Regions from separate parts of the Streptomyces sp. NPDC002958 genome, predicted to be linked through region 4. Evidence: riboswitches for the same ligand, from Rfam matches in the RefSeq annotation. Region 4 holds a riboswitch; each other region holds the start of a gene.
What was found. Region 4 has a riboswitch for cyclic di-AMP ahead of ACZ3IC_RS22300 (M23 family metallopeptidase). Riboswitches for the same ligand answer to the same signal wherever they lie in the genome.
Positions count from the first base shown of each region.

Region 1 (4,146 bases), on a different contig from region 4:
TCCCTTGCCGCCGGCGAGGATGGAGCGCAGCTGGTCGAGGTCGCCGTCGCGGACCATCCGCCAGAACTCGGCGCCGTCCGCGGGGTCGGAGAGCGGGATGCTCAGATTCCGTACGCCCGGCAGCTCCACGTCCAGGCCGTCGAGCCGGTGGTCGGCCGCATTGCGGAAGTCGAAGACCGTGTGCAGACCGAGGCCGCCGAGGAAGGCGGCGTCCTCGGCGGTGGCGTGCGCGAGGTGACCGCTGCGGAAGAGCCGTCCATGCCGCACCCGCCGGCCGTCCACGGTGGGCAGCCCGCCCACATCACGGAAGTTGCGGACACCCGTCAGCTCGGGTTCCGCCGACGGGACCTGCGGCAACTGCTGCGTCACAGTGACTCCTGGAGTGTCTGGCGTCGACGCGAGTCGCCGACGAGGCCACTTCCGCGACGATACGACATTGATTCCTCAGGCAATCATCTCGGCCTTCGCTTGTCGACACTTCCGTGAACCCCGGTGCCCCTGCGGCGAATTTGCCCGGTGAATTCCGTGCAGGGTCATTGCCCGCCATCCCGGCGATGATCGATGATGTGCGAAAATGTTGGAATGTGGGGGTGATGGTCAAGGCTGGCGACAAGGGCTGGACCTGGTTGCTCGCCGGGGCGAGCAGCAGTACGCACTGCGCCCTCACCGAACGGGATGAGCTGGTCCATCTGCACCGGGGGTCGCGGATCCCCCACGCCGCCGCCGAAGCCCCTGACCGCAGCGCCCGAGTCGCCCTTCAGGGGTTTTGAATCCCCGCTCGACGGCCGTGAGGAGTACCCGGTGGAGGGTGGCCCCGGTTGCGCTCGGCTGGTCCGGGGCGTGGCGGATCTCCGTACAGCGGCTCTCCGACGGGCTGGTGCAGATCACCGGTGGTGCCGGCTGCGACGACGCGGGGCTGCTGCTGCTCGCACCGGGGGAGTCGTACGTCACACCCGTCTTCGCCGGCCTGTGGAGTGTGGAGGGATTCGGCGGGGCGAGCCGGGCCTGGCATGTCTGGCAGCTGGCCCATGTGGCCCGGACGCGGAGAGTTTGCGGCCGGTGCTCTACAACTCCTGGGAGGCGACCGGCTTCGACATCTCGCAGGAGCAGCAGCGCGCCCTCGTCGAGCGCGCCGCCGTGATGGGCGTCGAGCTGTTCGTCGTGGACGACGCATGGTTCGGGCAGCGCGCCAGCGACCGGGCAGGGCTGGGCGACCGGACGCCGAATCCACACCCCTTTTCCGGCGGACTGAAGCCGCTTGCCGACGAAGTGCACGGGTTCGGAATGCAGTTCGGTATCCGGGTAGAGCCGGAAATGATCAATGCCGACAGCGATCTCTGTCGCGCGCACCCTGACTGGGTGCAGCGCTTCCCCGGGTGTGCGCGAGGGTGCTGAGGCTCCGGCGCGGATGACGGGCATGACGTGTCCGTAATAGGCCGATTTGGCATAACTTGCCCCGCCGGCGCGGGAGATGGTCGCCCTGTCGTGAGCGGGATCATATCCGTGACGGTGCGTGCAGGAGGGGTGGTCGGGTATTCCATGCGTGGCGCGGAAATTCAAGATCCTTAATCCACGGAGTGTGACCGGAATTCCGCGCCGATTTCCCGGCGCGGATTCCGGTACGGAACCAGTGGCTTGTTCTTGCCGTCCCGACTCGCTTACGGTCGCCGTCAATCCGGACGGACCGCCTAATCCTGCCGCCGTCCGGAATTCACATCCACTCATCGTGTGGCAGGAGCGGGGGAACCAGGTAAGCCGCCGATCGGAGAATTCCGGCCGGCTCGGGGTGAAGCCGCGTTCAGCGCGGCCGGGCATCTCCAGCCCGAACCCGACAGCTCACCTCGTAGGCGCCGGAGAGGAAGCACCACATGCCCATATCGGGTAAGCACCGTCGTACGAAGTCCAGCACCATCGCCCGTGGCGTCGCCGCCGCAGCCACCGGCGGCGCCGTCATCGCACTGCCGCTGCTCGGTGCCACCGGCGCCGCCGCCGCGGAGCAGGCCGCCCCCGCCGCCCCGCAGTCGGCCTCCGCAGCCCCGGCCAAGCCGGTCGCGCAGAAGCAGGACGCCACCACGACGTACTCCGTCGTCTCCGGTGACTACCTGTCAAAGATCGCCGACGAGCAGGGGATCGAGGGCGGCTGGCAGAAGCTGTACCAGGACAACCGCGAGGTCGTCGGCGAAGACCCCAGCCTGATCTTCCCGGGCATGGAGCTGACGCTCGACGGCAAGGCGGGGGGCCACTCCGCGCCCACCGGTGCCGGTACGGACTCGTCCCTCCCGTCGAAGGCTCCGTCGGCGCCTTCGTCGGCCGCGGAGAAGTCCGTCCCGGCCGAGTCCGCCCCGGCCGAGGCCTCTACGGCCACGGAGTCCCAGGCCTCGACCTCCGCCCCGGCCGACCAGAACAACAGCTCCGGCTACAGCCACCCGGTCCCCGGCAACCACACCACCGGATACCGTGCCTCCGGCTCGAACTGGTCCAGCGGCAGCCACACCGGGATCGACTTCCCCGTCTCCACCGGCACCAGCGTGAAGGCCATCACCTCCGGCACCGTCGTCAGCGCCGGCTGGGGTGGCGCGTACGGCAACGAGGTCGTCATCAAGCACGCCGACGGCCACTACTCGCAGTACGGCCACCTGTCCTCGATCTCCGTCTCCGAGGGCCAGACCGTGAGCAACGGTCAGCAGATCGGCCTTTCCGGCGCCACCGGCAACGCCACCGGACCGCACCTGCACTTCGAGGTCCGCACGGGCCCGGCGTACGGCTCGGACATCGATCCGATCGCCTTCCTGGCTTCGCACGGCATCTACGTCTGAGCCGAACGGCAGGGACGCTGAGCAACAAGGCATGACCTGAGAAAAGCGGAAGGGCGGTGCGCGGCGGCGCACCGCCCTTCCGCTTATTCCCTCTTTACCAAAGCCTTACAGGGTGGCCCATCTCACCACCCGTCAACCCTTTATTACGGTCGCGTAGGTCACATTCGGCGGTGCAGGATAAGCGTTTATGGCAGACGATTCGAGAAAAAACCAACGTGGCGTCATCAACCGACAATGCGTCATCGGGTCGTACGCAGCGATTGGCGACAGCTTCACCGAGGGAGTCGGTGACCCCGGCCCGGACGGGACCTTCGTCGGCTGGGCGGACCGTTTCGCGGTACTTCTCGCGGACCAGCTCCCGGACTCCGATGCGGCGACGAGCACCGAAGGCTCCGCTCACGGGAATTTCAGGTACGCCAATCTCGCCGTACGCGGACGCCTCCTCGACCAGATCGTCGAGGAGCAGGTGCCGCGCGCCAAGGAGCTCGCACCCGACCTGGTGAGCTTCTGCGCGGGCGGCAATGACATCATCAGGCCCGGCACCGACCCCGACGACGTGGCCGAGCGCTTCGAGCGCGCGGTCGCCGAGCTGACCGCATCGGTCGGCACCGTCCTGGTCACCACCGGCTTCGACACCCGTGGTGTTCCCGTGCTGCGCCATCTGCGCGGCAAGATCGCCACCTACACCGCCCATGTGCGGTCCATCGCCGACCGACACGACTGCCCGGTCCTCGACCTGTGGTCGCTCCGGTCCGTTCAGGACAGGCGCGCCTGGGACGACGACCGGCTCCATCTGTCGCCCGAGGGACACACCAGGGTCGCGCTGCGCGCCGCCCAGGTCCTCGGCCTCGATGTGCCTGCCGACCCCGACCAGGAATGGCCCCCGCAAGCACAGCGCGGCACGCTCGAAGTACGGCGCGACGACATCCACTGGGCGCGCGAGTACCTGGTGCCGTGGATCGGGCGACGGCTGCGCGGTGAGTCCTCCGGCGACCACGTCGAGGCGAAGCGGCCTGACCTGCTGCCGCTTTAGGGCGTGTTTCGCCGGACAGACCCTGGCGGGCGTCCACCACCGCAGTGCCCTCGCTCGCGGGACGGGCCTGAACCTCAGGCCCGTCCCGCGAGCGACGACAGCGGCGGCGCCGGTATCCGCTCCAGCACACCGCCCGCGAAGACGTCGTACAACGGCAGCGTCTCCAGATGCACATAGCCGATGTGGCAGTCGCAGACGGCCAGTGGACAGGCGCGCGGGCCGAGAGCGCGCCGGTAGCTCCCGTCGTAGAGATTGCCGAGCTCCGCCGGGACGAAGTGGCAGCGCCGCACCGTGCCG
Region 1 covers NZ_JBVHDS010000011.1:71,814-75,959, reverse strand. Annotated here, with positions in the region: gene ACZ3IC_RS20695 (tyrosine-protein phosphatase) at 1-369, opposite strand, end outside; partial or broken gene ACZ3IC_RS20690 (alpha-galactosidase) at 594-1,386, shown strand; cyclic di-AMP (ydaO/yuaA leader) riboswitch at 1,709-1,865, shown strand; gene ACZ3IC_RS20685 (M23 family metallopeptidase) at 1,869-2,816, shown strand; gene ACZ3IC_RS20680 (SGNH/GDSL hydrolase family protein) at 3,004-3,849, shown strand; gene ACZ3IC_RS20675 (STM4011 family radical SAM protein) at 3,924-4,146, opposite strand, start outside.
Region 1: it holds a riboswitch for cyclic di-AMP, as region 4 does, so the genes downstream of both, ACZ3IC_RS20685 (M23 family metallopeptidase) here and ACZ3IC_RS22300 (M23 family metallopeptidase) in region 4, are expected to answer to the same signal.

Region 2 (4,146 bases), on a different contig from region 4:
CGCAGCAGGATCCGGTGAAAAGTTTCACCCGGTCCGGATTTCGGAAGGGCGGGGCGCCCGGAGCGTCGCGATGCACGGATGCTGCGGGTCGCGCATCCATGGCCCTGGTGCCAGCCTGGAGACATGGCTTGGGCGTCATGGACGACTCGCGGTGTGTTCTCCGGGCACGGTGGAGTGCTCACGGATGAGGTCGGCGTCCTGTCCGGGGACCTGACTGTTCACACGACCTGGGCCGATGACACGGCCCAGGTCACTGTGCAGTACACGGGTGCGATCGACTGGTTCACCATGTCGGGCAGCCCCGTGCCGTGCTGCTCCGAGGACGACAGCCGGCGTCTTCACGACGCGGTGGTGCAGTCCGTCCGGGAGGGAGCAGCGGCGACGGTTCCCACGCCACCGGCTCAGGAGCCGGGGACCGCCCAGGAGTGACGGTTACGGATCCGGGCCCGGGGCACGCCCGTCCACAAGTCCTGGATCATTAGGATCTCGTGTGTGAGCAGAGCGTTCAGCGGCTGGACAGAGCAAGCATTCGAGCTACTCCTGCGATTGGAGGGCATGCCTTCGCAAGAGGCACGCGAGGAACGGCGCAAGGACCGGGAGCGCCTCGTCCGGCAGCCCATGATCGCGTTGCTGAACGATATGGCCGACGCGGACCAGGCGTACGAAGACTTCTCCGTCTGGGGGTTCCGCAAGGATCCGTGGTGGTGGCAGCACCAAGTGGCGGTGATCCGGATCACGCGCAGTGTCGAGATCGGCTTGCGCTTCGACCTCGACGGGCTTCGGATCAAGGGTGGCTGGACCTACCCGGACCCGGGGCAGATCCCGTTGTTCCGTACGGCAGTTGCCTCGCAGGACAGCGGCCCCGAGCTGGTGCGCGCCATCGAGGAACTCGAGGCGCAGGGGTACGAGATCACCGGCGACACCATGAAGCGCATGCCGCGCGGCCATGACGCCGGTCATCCCCGTGCCGGTTTCCTCCGGTACCGCTCGGTCTCCGCCGCCCCTCCCCTCGGCGGGGACTGCGCGCAGCACACGGCGGCGCTGGCCGACCGTGCGCTGGAAGCGGCGGCGGAGTTGGAGCCCCTGCTGTCCTGGCTCGCCGGCCATGTGTCCGTTCCCGGCTCCCACCGGTGTGCCGCATGACGTCGAACGCGCCTGCTGTCCATGCGGGCCAACAGCCGAAAGGCGGCCCCTGACCGACGGGTGGCGAGTGGCCTGTTCGGCCTCTCGCCACCCGTCGGTCCTGGACCGCCATCGGCGCTGCTGCGGGTCAGTACGCCCCGGACACGTTGTCGATCGAGCCGTACTTGTCGGCGGCGTAATTGCACGCCGCGGTGATGTTGGCGACCGGGTCGTAGCTGTCCGTCGACGTACCGGGCACGTGGTAGGCACGGAACGTCGGCTCGATGACCTGGAGAAGACCCTTGGACGGCGTTCCGGCAGCGGCGTTCGAATCCCAGTTGTTGACGGCCCGGGGGTTGCCGGAGGACTCGCGCATGACGTTGCGGTGGATGCCGTCGTAGCTGCCGGGGATGCCGTGCTCGGCCATGATGGCCAGCGACTCGTTGATCCAGCCGTCCAGATCGTTCGTGTACGTCGTGGGCTTTGCGGAAGTGGCGGACGCAGCGACTTCGTTCGACGCGCCGGAAGCCTTGGACTCGGCCTGGGCACCGATTGTCAGCTTCATGCCCGGGAGAATCCGCGCAGGGTTCTCGCCAATGATCTCTTGGTTGTCCTCGTACAGCTTCTCCCAGCCACCGCTGAGCGAATGCTCTTGTGCGATCTTGGAAAGGGTATCGCCTGCGGTCACGGAATAGGTGGTGGGCGCGGCCTTCTGTGCGGAAATTCCCTTGCCAGTGGCGGCGGTCGACGCCGCGGCCTTTTCGGCGCTGACCGCCTTGGCCGGCGCCGCCGAGGCGACACCCGCGCCGATCAGCGGAAGCATGAGGGCAGCTCCACTCGTGGTCGCGGCGACGAGACCGCGAGTCAGCGAAATGGACTTGCGGCTACGGTACTTACCCGATGCGGGCATGACTGATTCCTCTCCGGCGCCTACGGGGTGAGCTGTCGGGTTCAGGCTGGAGATGCCTGGCCGCATGAGAATGCAGCTTCACCCCGAGCCGTTCCGGATACCGGAACGGCGACTTACCTGGGTCCCCCGCTCCTGCCATGCGTGAGTGAGTGAGTGGGATTCCCGGATGGCGGCAGGATTCGGCGTTCCATCCGGATTCACGGCGACCGTAGGCGAGAAACACCGAAAGGAACAAGACCCTGATTTTGGATCACAATCAATTCGCAAGATCGAGTCACGGAATTTGCAGTAATCCACCTCACACCTCGAAGCCAACTTTCCTTGCACAGAAGGGAACCGAGCCACCATCCGCGGCATCCCGAACCCTGAAGAGTGACTCATACCACGAAGCCACAAAAGGGACATTTCACTCGATACCTAAAGCGCCACAACCCTCATAAAGCGCCCTCTTGTTAACCAAGGATGCGATTCAAATCAAATCGCCCATACCATGACACTTTGCCCGCCATCGCGGGAACCCTCCGCTTCGGCGGCGCACCGCGTGACGCTCCGCACGCTCCCCCGCCCAGCGCCCAGGCTTTGCCTTTCGCCGTCCGGATCGATATCGTTTCGAGGGTCCTGTTGTCTCCGATAGAGGTGGACGTTGCGCATCTGAGGTTTGCGATCACCGCGCCGTACGGCCCCAGCCGTACGCCTGTCACGCAGTAGCAGTGTTTTCTCCTGCCCGTGACCCCGCGTGGATGCGACCTCGGTGCATGAGCCGTCCCTCGATCTTTCGGACCGCCGCACCTCCCTCTCGGTTCGGTCGCTGCGTGGTGCTCGCACGCGAAGCCCCCGTTCACCGCGCTTGCGAATGCGAGGATCACCCATGGCAACCCCCACCACCCCCGGCGCCTCTCTCAGCTGCTCCGCCCTGTCCTTCCAGTGGCCGGACGGCACAACCGTCTTCGACGGGCTCTCTGTCAGCATCGGCCGGGGCAGCACGGGTCTCGTCGGCACCAACGGCGCGGGCAAATCCACACTGCTGCGGCTGCTGGCCGGCCAACTGCGCCCCTCCCAGGGCTCGGTGACCATCGGCGGCAGCCTCGCCCACCTCCCTCAGAACATCACCCTCGCCACGACACTGCGTGTGGACGAGGCTATGGGCATCGCCGAGCGGCGCAACGCGCTGCGCGCCATCGAGGCCGGGGATGTCGACGAGAAGCACTTCGAGACGATCGGTGACGACTGGGACGTCGAGGAACGGGCCCTGGCGACGCTGGGGTCTCTCGGACTCGGCGGCGTCGAACTGGACCGCACCGTGGGTCAGATGTCCGGCGGCGAGACCGTCCTGCTGCGTCTGGCCGCACTGCTGTTGGAGCGTCCCGACATCCTTTTGCTGGACGAACCGACCAACAACCTCGATGTGTTCGCTCGACGCAGGCTCTACGAAGCCGTCGACTCCTGGCGCTCCGGTGTGCTGGTCGTGGTCAGTCACGACCTCGAACTGCTGGAGCGCGTGGACCGCATCGCCGAACTGCGGTCCGGATCCGTGAGTTGGTACGGAGGCGGCTGGTCCGCCTACGAAGAGGCCCTGACCACCGAACAGGAGGCCGCCGGGCGGATGTTGCGGGCCGCCGAGGCGGACGTACGCCGCCAGCAGCGCGAGCTTGAGGAGACCCATGTGAAGCTGGCACGTCGCCAGCGGCACAGCAAGAAGATGGATGCCCAGCGGCGGGCCCCCCGGATCGTCGCCGGGGAGCGCAAGAGGTCCGCGCAGGAGTCGGCGGACAAGCTCCGCGGCCTCCAGGAGGACCGGCTCAGTGAGGCCCGGGAGCGACGCGAAGAAGCCGCGGACGCAATCCGTAACGACGCCGAGATCCGCGTGAGCCTCCCCCACACCGCCGTTCCCACCGGCCGCACCGTGCTGAGCCTGCACGAACTGCGCCCCCGGTTCGGCAGGCTGCACGAGGGCAATCTTCATGTGCACGGACCCGAGAGGATCGCACTCGTCGGGCGTAACGGCGCCGGCAAGACCACGCTGCTGCGCACCCTCACCGGCGAGCTGGCTCCTCTGTCCGGCGAGGCCAAAACGTTCGTACCGCTGCGGTTCCTTCCCCAGCGGCTGGATGTGC
Region 2 covers NZ_JBVHDS010000017.1:84,398-88,543, reverse strand. Annotated here, with positions in the region: gene ACZ3IC_RS25090 (hypothetical protein) at 124-429, shown strand; gene ACZ3IC_RS25085 (DUF2461 family protein) at 556-1,143, shown strand; gene ACZ3IC_RS25080 (transglycosylase SLT domain-containing protein) at 1,271-2,032, opposite strand; cyclic di-AMP (ydaO/yuaA leader) riboswitch at 2,035-2,194, opposite strand; gene ACZ3IC_RS25075 (ABC-F family ATP-binding cassette domain-containing protein) at 2,901-4,146, shown strand, end outside.
Region 2: it holds a riboswitch for cyclic di-AMP, as region 4 does, so the genes downstream of both, ACZ3IC_RS25080 (transglycosylase SLT domain-containing protein) here and ACZ3IC_RS22300 (M23 family metallopeptidase) in region 4, are expected to answer to the same signal.

Region 3 (4,146 bases), on a different contig from region 4:
CCAGCACGGCGAACGACTGCGCCTCGTCGGCGGTCCAGCCGAAGACGTTCCCACCGAGGGCGAGCGGGAAGACGCGGAGGTCGGAAGGCCCGGCTCACGAAGAGAAGTTCATGAATGGATCAACGGATTTCGGAAGGTCCGCTATTCCGGTGGGCCCGCTGTTCCGACAGACCGGCAGCCCTGACGTCGGGGGGGAGCGTCAGGGCTGCCGGGGTTCAAAGGCCGGTGAACCGGCGCACATCACGAGGGCCTGGGAATAGGCCGACGGATCAGGGGTTGAGACCCTTGCTCTGCAGCCAGGCCATCGGGTCGATGCCCGTACCGGAGGGGGTGTGGACCTCCAGGTGGAGGTGTGCCCCCGTCACATTGCCGGTCGCGCCGACCCGGCCGATGGTCTCACCGGTCGTGACCTTCTGGCCGACGCTGACGTTGATCGAGGACTGGTGGCTGTACCACACCTCCGTACCGTCCTCGAGCTCCAGCACCGTGTGGTAGCCGTACGAACCGGACCAGCCGGCCGACTTGATGGTGCCACCGTGCACGGCCTTGATCGGCGTGCCCGCCGCCGCCGCGAAGTCGAGGCCGGTGTGGTGGCCGGAGGACCACATCGAACCGGATTGGCCGAAGGTCGAGCTGATCGTGTACGAGGAGGTCGGCATGGCGTAGCTGGCGGCGAGCTTGGCAAGCCGCAGGGCCTCGGCCTTCGCTTCGGCCTTCGCCTTGGCCTCTTCCTCCGCCTTCTTCTTCTCGGCGGCGGCCTTGGCCTCGGCGTCGGCCTGCTGCTTCTTGGCCTCGGCGGCGGCCTTCTCCGCGGCCTCCCTCTCCTGGGCCGCCTTGGCCTCGGCGTCGGCGGCGTCCTGCTGCTGCTCGGCCTGCTGGAGGATGCGGGCGCGAAGCGCCTCGCCCGCGTCCACCGTGCCCTGCTCGGCCTCGGCGGTGGTGAGGCCGGCGGTGGTGAGCGGGGCGGCAGCGACGGCCGCGTCGGCTTCGGACTCGCCGGAGAGCAGAGAGCCCACGCCGGGAAGGGACTCGGCGTCAGGGAGGTTGTCCGCGACGGAGTCGGGGAGGGAGATGGAGACGGGCGGCTTGCTCTGCGCGGTGGCCATGCCGCCCGCACCCACCGCCGCGATGACGCCGACCCCGAGCACCGTGGAGCTACGGGCAAGTCCGTTGCGCTGCTTGGCGACGCGGTGCTTGCCGCGCACGGGGCGTACGGACTCCTCGGTGGGGTTCCACTCGCCCCAGCTTCTGTCGGGTTCACCGTTCCCGTCAGCGCGGAACTCGCTGACTTCGCTGCCGAACTCACCGGCGACGTCGCCGCCCTGCCCGGTGCCGTAACGGGTGCCGAACACCGTTCCCGTCCCGGCGGTTCCGTAGTCAGGGTTGAACCGGGAGGGGGCCTCGGGGGCAGGCTTGTTGGACGCCACGGGGGCGCGCTCCTTTCCTTCCTTCTCGCCTACCGGGTTAGCTGACGGGTTCGGAGCAGGAAGGTCTCCTACGGACCCCTCTGCCTCTCACGAGACACAGGTGTCCGATTCACCCCATGTAGGTGGTTCCCCGGTTCCCTTGCGGAATTCGGCGCTCGCGCACGGTGCCGCCACTGACGACGGCTGGGACGACCGCGCTGCGTTATCGAACGTTAATAGACACACGGGCCTGATTCCAAGCCGTTCCCACTGATCGTTCACGTCTTTGGCCTGGACTTTACGGGACACAACCGGGTGGAATAGGATGAGTTGATCGCCCCTCAGCCATCACCCATCTTCTGACGTTGCGTCAAACGTTATGCGGAGCGGCGCCTTTCGGTTACGTACGGTGGCATCCGCCGCCCAGGGCCACCGCCCGGCCCACACGAAGCATCCAGCCCGTGATCTCCCGCCCGGTACGCGCGCGGCTGCGGACGGCACCGCACCCCGGCCCCAGGCTCGCCGGAGCGAAGTCGTGCGGCGACTCCTCATCGACCAATGGGGGTACGCACGTGGCGCAGCTCACACACCGACCGGACCTGCTCCTTCGCGGGCCCACGGGCCGGCCGTACCGCACCCCGGAAAGCGACGCGGAAATGAATCAGGCCCGGCACGCTGCATGCGTGCCGGGCCTGATTCTTCAGTAGCGGGGACAGGATTTGAACCTGCGACCTCTGGGTTATGAGCCCAGCGAGCTACCGAGCTGCTCCACCCCGCGTCGGTGAACACAACTCTACGGCATGTCCGGCGCACTCATGACCACTCGGCGAATCACGACCGCCGGGCGCCCGGTCCGTGCGCCCGGCGCGGCCCCGCCTCCACCCGGTCGCCGACCCCGGCCCCCTGTCGCCCTCCCCGCACGCCACCCAGGGAATCACCCCGGAGGACGGCCCCGAACGACAACAAGCGAGGGTGGATATGCAGTGATATGACTGATTTAACTTCAGCCAGTCGACGCGATGAACTCGCGGTGATCGGGGAGCCGACCATGGACGATTACCCCCTGCTCAACCTCTTCTGGACCATGCTCTGGTTCTTCCTCTGGATCATGTGGCTGTTCCTGCTCTTCAAAGTCGTCACGGACATCTTCCGCAGCGAAGACCTCGGCGGCTGGGGCAAGGCCGGCTGGCTCGTCGTGGCCCTGGTGCTGCCGTACATCGGCGTCCTGGTGTACGTGATCGCGCGCGGCAGGTCCATGGGGAAGCGGGACATCAGCGACGCGCAGCACCGTGAGGCGGCCTTCAGGGCGTACGTGCGGGAGGCCGCCGGCACCTCCGACGCGAAGGGCCCGAGACAGGGCGGCCACGTCGATGACCTGGCGAAGCTCGCCGAGCTCATGGACAAGGGGGCCATCACGAACGAGGAGTACCAGCGGGCGAAGACGAAGCTCCTCGTCTGAGCGCACCCCCACACTCCCGCAACCGTGACGCGTATGTCTCTCTCCCCCCGGTCCAGCGGACTGGCACAGCCCCCGGACCGCGGGGAGGCTTGAGACATCAGCTAACGGTGGCCGTTTCCTCCTGCGGTTCTCGGGGCGCCGGAGCATCGGTGTACATCTGCATACACCGACGGCCCGGCAGGGGAGGCCGGACGAGGTGCGGTCCCCATCTCGGCGAGCAGGGAGATGGCCGGACCATGAACGTCACCACGCTCGAAACCCTGGACGCGATGAGGACGTCGCTGCGCGGTCCCGTCATCGGTCCGCAGGACCCGGAGTACCGAACCGCCCACACGGTCTACAACGCCATGATCGACAAACGTCCGGCGGCCGTGGTGCGGTGCGGCGACACGGCGGACGTCATGGCCGCGGTCGATTTCGTCCGGGACAAGGGGCTCGTGCTCGCGGTCCGCGGCGGCGGACACAGCGGCGCCGGCCTGTGCCTGGTGGACGACGGCGTCACCATCGACCTGTCACCCATGCGCTGGGCGCATATCGACCCCACCTCGCGAACAGCCACGGTCGGCGGCGGCGCCACGCTCGGCGACCTCGACCACGCCGCGCACGCCTTCCAACTGGCCACCCCCTCCGGAATCCTGTCGACCACCGGCGTCGGCGGCCTCGCCCTGGGCGGCGGCCACGGCTACCTCACCCGCAGATACGGCCTGACGGCCGACAACCTGCTGGCCGCGGACGTGGTCCTGGCGGACGGCACCTGTGTGACGGCGAACGGCACCACTCACCCCGACCTGTTCTGGGCGCTGCGCGGCGGAGGCGGGAACTTCGGCATCGTCACCTCCTTCACCTTCCGGATGCACCCGGTGGACACCGTGGGAGTCGCCATCACCCTGTGGCCGGTCGACCGGATCCCCGACGTACTGCGCTGGTACCGCGACTTCCTGCCCAGGGCCCCCGAGGACCTGAACGGTTTCTTCGCCGCGCTCACCGTGCCGCCCGGTCCCCCGTTCCCGGAGGAGATCCACGGCCAGAAGATGTGCGGTGTCGTGTGGTGCTGGACGGGCGCCCCCGATCTCCTCGAAGCCACTCTGAAACCCGTGAACGACCCCGGCCCGCCCGCCTTCCACTTCACGGCGCCGATGCCCTACCCCGCCCTGCAGTCCATGTTCGACGGGCTGCTCCCCGCCGGCCTTCAGTGGTACTGGCGCGGCAACTTCTTCGACCGGATCACCGACGACGCCATCACCGTCCACGCCAAGTACGCCGAGAACCTCCCCACCGACC
Region 3 covers NZ_JBVHDS010000005.1:19,718-23,863, forward strand. Annotated here, with positions in the region: partial or broken gene ACZ3IC_RS10915 (aldo/keto reductase) at 1-91, opposite strand, end outside; gene ACZ3IC_RS10920 (M23 family metallopeptidase) at 270-1,427, opposite strand; cyclic di-AMP (ydaO/yuaA leader) riboswitch at 1,439-1,591, opposite strand; tRNA gene ACZ3IC_RS10925 (tRNA-Met) at 2,111-2,184, opposite strand; gene ACZ3IC_RS10930 (SHOCT domain-containing protein) at 2,455-2,865, shown strand; gene ACZ3IC_RS10935 (FAD-binding oxidoreductase) at 3,102-4,146, shown strand, end outside.
Region 3: it holds a riboswitch for cyclic di-AMP, as region 4 does, so the genes downstream of both, ACZ3IC_RS10920 (M23 family metallopeptidase) here and ACZ3IC_RS22300 (M23 family metallopeptidase) in region 4, are expected to answer to the same signal.

Region 4 (4,146 bases):
CAAGTGACCGACGCTGCCGCGACTGGAGTTTCCATGCAGTACCACCCGCAGCCGGCCCCCGGCGTCGCCCGCCCCTGGGCCTTTCCCGCGCCGGAGCGTGGCGCCCTGCCCAACGGCCTCACGGTGCTGCGCTGTCACCGCCCCGGCCAGCAGGTGGTGGCGGTCGAGATCTTCCTCGACGCCCCGCTGGACGCAGAGCCCGAGGGGCTCGACGGTGTGGCCACGATCATGTCGCGGGCGCTGTCCGAGGGCACCGACAAGCACACCGCCGAGGAGTTTGCCGCCGAGCTGGAGCGCTGCGGCGCCACCCTCGACGCGCACGCCGACCACCCCGGCGTCCGGGTCTCCCTGGAGGTCCCGGCCTCCCGGCTGGCGAAGGCACTCGCACTGGTCGCCGAGGCCCTGCGGGCGCCCGCCTTCGCCGACAGCGAGATCGAACGGCTGGTACGCAACCGGCTCGACGAGATTCCGCACGAGCAGGCCAACCCGGCCCGGCGCGCCGCCAAGCAGCTCTCCAAGGAGCTCTTCCCGGCCACGGCGCGGATGTCGCGCCCACGCCAGGGCACCGAGGAGACGGTGGAGCGGATCGACTCGGCAGCCGTGCGCGCCTTCTTCGATGCCCACATCCGGCCGTCCACGGCGACCGCCGTGGTCGTCGGTGACCTCACCGGCATCGACCTGGACGCCCTGCTCGCCGACACCATCGGCGACTGGTCCGGGGACACCACCGAGCCCCGCCCCGCCCCGCCGATCACCGCGGACGACACCGGCCGCGTGGTGATCGTCGATCGTCAGGGCGCGGTGCAGACGCAGTTGCTGATCGGCCGGATCGGCGCCGACCGTCACGACAGCGTGTGGCCGGCCCAGGTGCTCGGCACCTACTGCCTGGGCGGCACGCTCACCTCCCGGCTGGACCGTGTGCTGCGCGAGGAGAAGGGCTACACCTACGGCGTACGGGCCTTCGCCCAGGTGCTGCGGTCGTCGGCCCCGGATTCCGCCTCGGGGGCGACCGGTGCCGCAATGCTCGCCATCAGCGGATCGGTGGACACGGAGTCCACCGGACCGGCGCTGAAGGACCTGTGGACTGTCCTTCGGACCCTCGCGGCCGAGGGGCTGACCGATGAAGAGCGCGAGACGGCCGTGCAGAACCTCGTGGGTGTCGCACCGCTGAAGTTCGAGACGGCGGCCTCCGTCGCGGGCACCCTCGCCGACCAGGTCGAGCAGCACCTCCCGGACGACTACCAGGCACAGCTGTACGCCCGGCTCGCGGAGACCGGCACGGTCGAGGCGACCGCAGCGGTGGTCAACGCCTTCCCGGACGACCGGCTGGTCACGGTCCTCGTCGGTGACGCGGCACAGATCGAGGAGCCGGTCCGGGCGCTGGGCATCGGAGAGGTGTCGGTGGTCGCCGGCTGACGGGCGCACCCGTCGTGGACGACGGACGACCGTCCGGCCCGACGCGGGCGACGGCGGACCGACCGACTCGACGCGGGCGACGGCGGACCTGTCCCGTGTGACAGTGCACAGGTCGACTGGCACGGTCGACCGAGCGCCCCCGCCGACCGGTCCATTGGCCCGTCATATGCCCGCATAACGGGACAAAAGGGAAAACCCTTGTGAGCTAGATCTCGCAGGGGTCTTCCCTTTTGTCCGTTTTAGAGGGGAGGTTGCCTGTCTGCCCTGTGGGATGCGCTACAAAACGGCCTGTCCGTTTGGTGAATGAATGTGCTCCCGCTTAGCGTCGGCTCGGCTGCCTGTCACTCGTATGCCGCAACCGCGACGTACCGGGCAGCCATCGCCGAGTCCCCGTCAGGCGCGAGCCTGGGGAGCCGGGGACCCACGCAGTCCCTGGGGTGAATCGGATGTCTGAGCCTCGATGAGGCCGGGGTGTCCGTAGGAGACCTTCCTGCTCCGAACCCGTCAGCTAACCCGGTAGGCGAGAAGGAAGGAAAGGACCAGCCACTTCATGGCGTTCACCCGTGCCACCGGGAAGCATCGTGCCGCGAGCCGACTGACGCGCAGGAGCGCGAAGATCGCCGGCGTCGCGGCTCTGGCCACCACCGGCGTCATCGGCGGCATGGCCTCACCGGCCCTCGCCGCGGGCGCCGAGGCCCCCTCTGTCGTCGAGACCGGTCTGAGTCAGGTCATGGCTATCGACGGTGCGCTCGCCGACCAGATCGCCGCCCAGGCCGACGACCAGAAGCACCAGGCCGATGTCGCGGCGAAGGCGAAGGCGAAGGCGGAGGCCAAGAAGAAGGCCGAAGCCAAGAAGAAGGCAGAGGCCAAGGCCGAAGCGGAGCGCGCGGCCGAAGCGCGCGCCGAGGAGGCACGTGCGGAGAAGGCGCGTGCCGCCCGGTCCGCCGAGCGCGCCCGCCTGAACTCCTTCCAGCTCCCGGTCGCCGGTTCGTACGTCACCACCGGCTACAAGTCCGGCGGCTCGCTCTGGTCCTCCGGCAGCCACTCGGGCGTCGACTTCCAGGCCGCGTCCGGCAGCTCCGTCGTCGCCGTCGGCGCCGGTACGGTCGTGGAGGCCGGCTGGGGCGGCGCGTACGGCAACAACATCGTGCTCCGGATGGCGGACGGCACGTACACGCAGTACGGCCACCTCTCCTCGATCGGCGTCTCCGTCGGGCAGAGCGTCGGTGCGGGCCAGCAGATCGGCCTCTCCGGCTCCACCGGCAACTCCACCGGGCCGCACCTCCACTTCGAGGCCCGGACCACGCCGTCGTACGGCTCCGACATGGACCCCGTCGCGTACCTGCGCGCCCACGGCGTCAGTGTCTGATCGACGCTCCACCCGCAGTACCGCTTCGAAGGCCCCGGCACACGCCGGGGCCTTCGCCGTGTCCGGCCTCCGTGTCCGCCCGGCGTCCCACCCGCAGTACCTGCCCGCCGAACCGCCTTGCGGCCAAAAGATATTCATGAATTTCCACCCGTCCCGGATGGGGAAAGCGAAAGAGCCGCGGCCCCGAATCAGGGTGCCGCGGCTCTTTCGCAGAAAATGGTTCAGACGGTCTCCGGAAGCTCGTCGAGCCCTTCGGCGACCAGCTTTGCCAGACGGTCCAGGGCGGCTTCGGAGTCGTCGGCCTCGGATGCGAGGACAATCTCCTCGCCACCGTGCGCGCCGAGACCGAGCACCGCGAGCATGGAGGCGGCGTTCACCGGGTTGCCATCGGCCTTGGAGATCGTCACGGGGACGCCGGAAGCCGTGGCGGCACGGACGAAGATGGAAGCGGGGCGGGCGTGCAGGCCCTCGGCCCAACCGACCTTGACGCGGCGCTCAGCCATGGTTCTGCCCTTCACGAATCAATGGTTGTCTAGACCAGTCTCTCATGCAGTGCGCGATGCTCCGGCCGACCCGCGAGACGGCCCGCAACCCGTGCTGTACCGCCGATCGGCCCCCTCAGACTGACCCGGCCCCAAGACCTACGCGACCGCTGGCGGAGTCGTAGTCTTTGCCCATGCAGTCCTCGCCGGAGCAGAGTCCGCATCACGCGTACCCCGACCACTGGGAAGCGGACGTGGTTCTCCGTGACGGAGGAACCGCGCGGATCAGGCCCATCACCACGGACGACGCCGAACGACTGGTCAGCTTCTACGAGCAGGTCTCCGACGAGTCGAAGTACTACCGCTTCTTCGCGCCGTACCCGCGTCTGTCCGACAGGGACGTGCACCGCTTCACCCATCACGACTACGTCGACCGGGTGGGGCTCGCGGTCACCATCGGCGGCGAGTTCATCGCGACCGTCCGCTACGACCGGATCGACGAGCGGGGCAGGCCCGCCTCCGCGCCCGCCGACGAGGCCGAAGTCGCCTTCCTCGTGCAGGACGCGCATCAGGGCCGGGGCGTGGCCTCGGCACTCCTCGAACACATCGCGGCCGTCGCCCGCGAACGCGGCATCCGCCGCTTCGCGGCAGAGGTGCTGCCCGCCAACCACAAGATGATCAAGGTGTTCCGGGACGCCGGGTACACCCAGCAGCGCAGCTTCGAGGACGGCTCCGTCCACCTCACCCTGGACCTCGAACCGACCGCCGAGTCCCTGGCCGTCCAGCGCGGCCGTGAGCAGCGGGCCGAGGCGCGCTCCGTGCAACGGCTGCTCGCCCCCGGATCCGTCGCCGTCATCGGGGCGGGCCGCACCCCCGGAG
Region 4 covers NZ_JBVHDS010000013.1:42,068-46,213, reverse strand. Annotated here, with positions in the region: gene ACZ3IC_RS22310 (M16 family metallopeptidase) at 1-7, shown strand, start outside; gene ACZ3IC_RS22305 (M16 family metallopeptidase) at 34-1,416, shown strand; cyclic di-AMP (ydaO/yuaA leader) riboswitch at 1,787-1,953, shown strand; gene ACZ3IC_RS22300 (M23 family metallopeptidase) at 1,967-2,785, shown strand; gene ACZ3IC_RS22295 (HPr family phosphocarrier protein) at 3,007-3,288, opposite strand; gene ACZ3IC_RS22290 (bifunctional acetate--CoA ligase family protein/GNAT family N-acetyltransferase) at 3,462-4,146, shown strand, end outside.